DNA from 2 places in the Pseudomonas sp. F-14 TE3623 genome. Region 2 is predicted to be linked to the other one. Evidence: predicted binding sites of a transcription regulator. Region 2 holds the regulator's gene; the other holds the start of a gene.

What was found. Region 2 encodes sigma-54, which starts transcription at its own class of promoters, with help from an activator protein. Its sites were predicted from a motif close to ANTGGCATNNANNTTGCTNT; they were not measured.
Region 1: glnK (P-II family nitrogen regulator) is a predicted target of sigma-54. The motif match lies at 2,070-2,089, and genes of this name have one in related genera.

What each region holds. Positions count from the first base shown of each region.
Region 1 covers NZ_JBRJHM010000001.1:435,154-438,562, forward strand. Annotated here, with positions in the region: gene AB7M29_RS02020 (ammonium transporter) at 155-1,492, opposite strand; gene glnK (P-II family nitrogen regulator) at 1,528-1,866, opposite strand; gene AB7M29_RS02030 (accessory factor UbiK family protein) at 2,282-2,542, shown strand; gene AB7M29_RS02035 (BRO-N domain-containing protein) at 2,993-3,409, shown strand, end outside.
Region 2 covers NZ_JBRJHM010000001.1:1,716,086-1,719,494, forward strand. Annotated here, with positions in the region: gene ptsN (PTS IIA-like nitrogen regulatory protein PtsN) at 1-20, opposite strand, end outside; gene hpf (ribosome hibernation-promoting factor, HPF/YfiA family) at 33-341, opposite strand; gene AB7M29_RS07650 (RNA polymerase factor sigma-54) at 421-1,914, opposite strand; gene lptB (LPS export ABC transporter ATP-binding protein) at 2,099-2,824, opposite strand; gene lptA (lipopolysaccharide transport periplasmic protein LptA) at 2,824-3,372, opposite strand; gene lptC (LPS export ABC transporter periplasmic protein LptC) at 3,359-3,409, opposite strand, start outside.

The DNA.
Region 1 (3,409 bases), 1.3 Mb from region 2:
ATATTCCTTCAATCGTGTAAGCCATTGGCCGTAGAAAAACGCCCGTCGCAAACGCGACTGAACGTGTCAGAAAAAACCTTTCAGCCCTTCCTCCACTGACAAATTCCAGACAAAAAAATGCCCGGCAAGCCGGGCAATTTTTTTATGCGCGTGCTTACAAGTTGTAGCCGCGTTCGTTGTGGAGCGCCAGATCGATGCCGACAGCTTCTTCTTCCTCGGTGACACGCAGACCCATGACGGCGTCCAGGACCTTAAGGATGATGAAAGTGACGATCGCGGTGTAGATCACCGTGAAGCCCACGCCTTTGCACTGAATCCAGACTTGTGCACCAATGTCGGTCACTGGGCCGAAGCCACCAAGGGCCGGTGCCGCGAACACACCGGTCAGGATCGCGCCGAGGATACCGCCAATTCCGTGCACACCGAAGGCATCCAGGGAATCGTCATAACCGAGTTTGCGTTTCAGGGTGGTGGCGCAGAAGAAGCACACCACGCCCGCCGCCAGACCGATCACCAGCGCGCCCATCGGGCCCACGGTGCCGGCTGCCGGAGTGATTGCAACCAGACCGGCCACAACACCCGAAGCGATACCCAGTGCGCTTGGTTTGCCGTGGGTGATCCACTCGGCAAACATCCAGCCCAGCGCCGCAGCAGCGGTGGCAATCTGGGTGACCAGCATCGCCATGCCGGCGGTGCCATTAGCGGCGGCAGCAGAACCGGCGTTGAAGCCGAACCAGCCGACCCACAGCATCGCGGCGCCCATCAGGGTGTAGCCGAGGTTATGCGGAGCCATCGGGGTGGTCGGGAAACCTTTACGCTTGCCCAACACCAGGCAGGCAATCAGACCGGCCACACCGGCGTTGATGTGCACCACGGTGCCGCCGGCGAAGTCGAGTACGCCCCAGTCCCACATCAGGCCGCCGTTGCCGGACCAGACCATGTGCGCAATCGGTGCGTAAACCAGGGTGAACCAGATGCCCATGAAGATCAGCATGGCGGAGAACTTCATCCGCTCGGCGAAAGCACCGACGATCAACGCTGGGGTGATGATGGCGAAAGTCATCTGGAAGGTAATGAAGACCGCCTCGGGGAACAACGCCGCGGGGCCGGTCAGGCTCGAAGGCGTGACACCGGCGAGGAATGCCTTGCCCATGCCGCCGAAGAACGAGTTGAAGTTGACGACGCCCTGCTCCATGCCGGTGGTGTCGAACGCAATGCTGTAGCCATAAATGACCCACAGAATGCTGATCAGACCGGTAATGGCGAAGCACTGCATCATCACGGAAAGAATGTTTTTCGAGCGAACCATGCCGCCGTAGAACAGCGCGAGACCGGGAATGGTCATGAACAGCACAAGGGCTGTCGAGGTCATCATCCAGGCGGTATCGCCGGAATTGAGGACTGGGGCCGCCACTTCGTCTGCCGCCATGGCCAGGCCGGGCATTACGAGGGACAACAGGGCTCCTAGCCCTGCGAATTTACGCAGAGTCATATTGTTTTCTCCTGGGGCGTTGGGTTTGTGGCGGCTTAGATTGCGTCGGTATCGGTTTCGCCGGTACGGATGCGAATCGCCTGTTCCAGATTGACCACGAAGATCTTGCCGTCACCGATCTTGCCGGTGTTGGCGGCCTTGGTTATCGCCTCGATAACCCGGTCCAGATCCTTGTCGTCAATGGCGACATCGATCTTCACCTTGGGCAGAAAATCGACCACGTACTCCGCGCCGCGGTACAGCTCGGTGTGACCCTTCTGCCGACCGAAGCCTTTGACCTCAGTAACGGTAATGCCCTGCACGCCGATCTCGGACAGCGACTCGCGCACGTCGTCCAGTTTGAACGGCTTGATGATGGCAGTGACTAGCTTCATGAAAACTCTCTCCCGAATTGGTGGACTTGCCCCAGGAAAACAAACCCGACTCAAGTCTAAGCGCAGTGCCTGGCTTTGTAACGCATCGTCGGCCTACCTGCCCGTCCGACGCCAGCGAACCACTCCGCACGAAACTTCCCCCGTTCCGCTTGGCGCACTGCATTCGTCACAGCGACTGCATCAGTGCATGGGTCACCAGCGACTAAGCAGAAAGCTTGCCATCTATCCAAAACCCATTGATTTCAAGTGCTTGGCCGCTGCCGCAGACCCTTTCGCTCAATTGACGCAACAGTTACGCACAACAACAGTGCGCGGCCGTCCACCCATATGCGCGAAAAGCGTGCATCGCAGTCGCCGAGATTGACTATAGACACTGCGTGATACACTGCCCGCCATTGTTGACAGGACATTTCCCATGCTCGCGCCCAAAGACTTCCTCGACGCCCTGAGCGGCACCGCCTCCCGCCTCTTCAGCGGCGACACCCCACTGCCGAAAAGCGAAATCGAAAGCCAGTTCAAGGCTCTGTTGCAGAGCGGCTTCAGCAAGCTAGACTTGGTGAGCCGGGAAGAGTTTGATAGCCAGATGGTTGTGCTCGCGCGGACCCGCGCACGGTTGGAGAGCCTTGAAGCGAAAGTGGCGGAGCTGGAAGCGAAGCTCAATCCACCGACCGAGTAACCCCGCCGATCCCCTTTGACAATGGGGTCTATGTGGGAGCGAGCCTGCTCGCGATAGAGTCACCACGATGTTCCAGCAGCCCCTCGTTGGAACGACCACCTCTGTAGGAGCTGCCGAAGGCTGCGATCTTTTGATCTTAAGCCCCGCAAACATCCCGGCAACTTCCTACAAAGATCAGCACCGCCGTCCGATTGCGCCGTGAAGCCCCGGTTCTTAAGCTCACTTCTGCTGAATGTTCAGCACTGGGTTTGGCGACCCGGAAGCTTAAGGCGCACAACGACCATCCGATGGCGGGTTTATTTCCGCCATATCGAGTCATGGCGGCTGTGCGTGGGAGATCTTCGGGTCTGCCGGGTTCCTTTTGCTCCGGTTCGCCAACCCGCGTACAGCTGCCACCCAATCGTTTGGCGACGGTTGACGGCAGCCCCTTTAGCAAAAGGAGCTGTATCAATGAATAGCGATGACACTTACCTGACCCCCCACATCTTCACCCGCCACAAACTCCACCTCCACGCCCTCCTCCTGGAAAACCAACCCTGGTTCAGCGCCCGCGACCTCGGTCGATTGCTCAGGCTCTTCCTCGACGAACGAGCACTACGCAAACTCGATCCCGACCAGCACCAGAATCTGCAGACACTCATCCACGGCACCGTCGAAAACACACTGCTGATCAGCGAATCCGGTGTCTACGCATTACTGGTCTACCACTACTGCCCCGAATACCGAGGCCTGCGCGAATGGCTGACCCACGACGTGGTGCCGGCGCTCAGAGACGCCCAACAACCCACCTCAACAGAGCGCCCGATCCTGAGCCTGCTGAATTGGCCGGAAATGTCGTTGAGTTTGCTGCACTGGAATAACCAGCCG
Region 2 (3,409 bases):
ATGGTTTCTAGTCGGATCATGGATTGGGGGTGTTAACGACCGGTCGCGCCCTGGAGGAGGCTCTGGGTCTTTTCCTTATGCTTTTTGAGTTGGCGATCCAGCTTGTCGGTCAGCAGGTCGATGGCGGCATACATGTCCGTATGCTCGGCATTGGCGACCACTTCTCCGCCGGGAATATGCAGCGTGGCTTCGATCTTCTGCAGCAGTTTTTCGACGTTCATCGTGACTTGCACATTGGTGATCTTGTCGAAATGCCTCTCCAATCGGTCGAGTTTTTCGCCGATGTAGGTGCGCAGGGGTTCGGTCACTTCCAGTTGGTGTCCACTGATGTTGACTTGCATACAGCTTCTCCTTCGTTGCCAGTGCATAAAGCGGCAGGCAGAAATGCCTGCCACTGGAACGCTGTGGCGAGCCCGGCGGCTACATCAACCGCTTCCGTTCGCTGGAAGGCGCGATCCCCAGGGATTCGCGGTACTTGGCGACGGTGCGACGGGCTACCTGAATGCCTTGTGCCTCCAGTAAACCAGCGATCTTGCTGTCACTCAACGGCTTTTTCTGATTTTCCGCAGCAACCAGTTTTTTGATGATCGCGCGGATCGCTGTGGACGAGCATTCACCGCCTTCGGAGGTACTGACGTGGCTGGAAAAAAAGTATTTCAGTTCATAGATGCCCCGTGGGGTATGCATGAATTTTTGTGTGGTCACCCGTGAAATCGTCGATTCATGCATACCCACCGCTTCGGCGATGTCATGCAGTACCAACGGCTTCATGGCTTCGTCACCGTATTCAAGAAAGCCGCGCTGATGCTCGACGATCTGGGTGGCGACTTTCATCAGGGTTTCATTGCGGCTTTGCAGGCTCTTGATGAACCAGCGAGCTTCCTGCAGCTGGTTACGCATGAAGGTGTTGTCAGCGCTGGTATCAGCGCGGCGCACGAAGCCGGCGTATTGGGCATTGACCCGCAGGCGTGGCACAGATTCCTGATTCAGCTCCACCAGCCAGCGCTCGTTGTCCTTGCGCACAATCACGTCGGGAACGACGTATTCGGCTTCAGTGGACTCGATCTGTGAGCCCGGGCGTGGGTTGAGGCTCTGGACCAATTCGATGACCTGGCGCAGCTCATCTTCCTTGAGCTTCATGCGGCGCATCAGCTGGCTGTAGTCGCGGCTGCCGAGCAGGTCGATGTAATCGGTGACCAAACGCTTGGCCTCGGCCAGCCAAGGGGTCTTGGCGGACAGCTGGCGCAGTTGCAGCAGCAGGCATTCACCGAGGTTGCGGGCGCCGATGCCAGCGGGTTCGAATTGTTGAATGCGGTGCAGGACGGCTTCGATTTCGTCCAGTTCGATGTCCAGTTCCGGGTCGAACGCTTCGAGGATTTCCTCGAGGGTTTCGTCCAGGTAGCCCTGATTGTTGATGCAGTCGATCAGGGTTACGGCGATCAGACGATCGGTGTCGGACATCGGTGCCAGGTTCAGCTGCCAGAGCAAATGGCTTTGCAGGCTTTCACCGACTGATGTGCGGGTGGTGAAATCCCACTCGTCATCATCATTGCTCGGCAGGCTGCTGGCGCTGGTCTGGTAGACGTCCTCCCAGGCCGTGTCGACGGGCAACTCGTTGGGAATTCGTTCGTTCCAGTCGCCTTCCTCGAGGTTATCCACCGTCGGGGCGGTTTCCTGGTAGGAGGGTTCCTGAATGTCGGCGTTGGGTTTCTGTTCGGCGCTATCGGCCAAGGGGTCTGCGTTATCGAAGTCGTCGCCTTCTTCCTGGCGTTCGAGCATCGGATTGGACTCCAGGGCCTCCTGGATTTCCTGTTGCAGGTCCAGGGTCGACAATTGGAGCAGGCGGATGGCCTGTTGCAGCTGCGGTGTCATCGTCAGCTGCTGGCCCATTCTCAAGACTAGCGATGGTTTCATGGCAGGGGCTTAACACCTTATTCGCCGGCGCACATGCGCCATCCACTACAGGGCGCCGAAGCGCCAAACATAAGCAAATTATATGCCCGAAACTGAAGTGTTTGCCTAGAGCGCTGTAACAATAAAAAGTTATTGATTTTTTATTGAAGTGAGCGCTCTCTCGGCGACCCGGGCACCTGAGTGCTTACAGGCGGAACTCATGACCCAGATACACTTCCTTGACCAGTTCATTGGCTAGGATGGTGGCGGAGTCACCTTCAGCGATCAGTTGACCATCGTTGACGATGTAGGCGGTTTCGCAGATATCCAGGGTTTCACGGACGTTGTGGTCCGTGATCAGCACACCAATGCCTTTGGCCTTGAGATGATGAATGATCTGCTTGATGTCGCCCACCGAAATCGGGTCCACACCGGCGAAGGGTTCGTCTAGGAGGATGAATTTCGGATTGGTGGCCAGTGCCCGGGCGATTTCCACGCGGCGGCGTTCACCACCGGACAGGCTCATGCCGAGGTTGTCGCGGATGTGGTGGATGTGAAATTCCTGCAGCAGGCTTTCCAGCTCTTGGCGACGACCGGCCTTGTCGAGTTCCTTGCGAGTCTCGAGGATGGCCATGATGTTGTCGGCCACCGACAGTTTGCGGAAGATCGACGCTTCTTGCGGAAGATAGCCGATACCCGCCTTCGCACGACCGTGCATCGGCTGGTGGCTGACGTCCAGGTCATCGATCAGTACACGGCCCTGATCGGCCTGTACCAAGCCGACAATCATGTAGAAGCAGGTGGTTTTACCGGCGCCGTTAGGGCCAAGCAGGCCGACGATCTGACCGCTGTCAATGGACAGGCTGACGTCGCGCACGACCTGACGGCTCTTGTAGCTCTTGGCCAGATGCTGAGCTTTCAGAGTTGCCATTACTGGGCCTTTTGCTCGTCGGTTTTCTTCTTCGGCTGGATCACCATGTCGATGCGAGGACGCTCCTCGGTAACCTTGTTACCCGTGGCACGACCGGCACTCGCAAGCTTTTTGACTGTGTCGTAGACGATTTTCTCGCCTTGGGTGACGTTGTTGTCTTTGTCGATGACTTTGGCGCGATCGATCAGCACGACGCGGTTTTGCGAGGCGTGGTACTGAATTGTCACTCCGTAACCCTGAACAGGCTTGGTGTCGCCCGCCGTTTGCAGTTGCTCGAAGTAGGCGAGGTTGCCCACCGAAGTCACCACGTCGATGTCGCCGGCCGGGGTGCGGGTGATGGTCACGGTGTTACCGGTGACCTTCATCGAGCCCTGCGTAATGATTACATCGCCTTTATAAGTGGCAACGCCATTCTTGTCGTCCAGTTGGGCATCGTCGGCCTGAATGCGGATAGGCTGCTCTTGATCGTTCGGCAGAGCCCAGGCGCTCACGCTTCCCAGTGCTGCGCCCAGACTGAGCAAAATAGGGAGAGTTTTAACGAGCCTCATACTGTCCTCTTACGTTCGATAGCAGGTGTATCCTGCT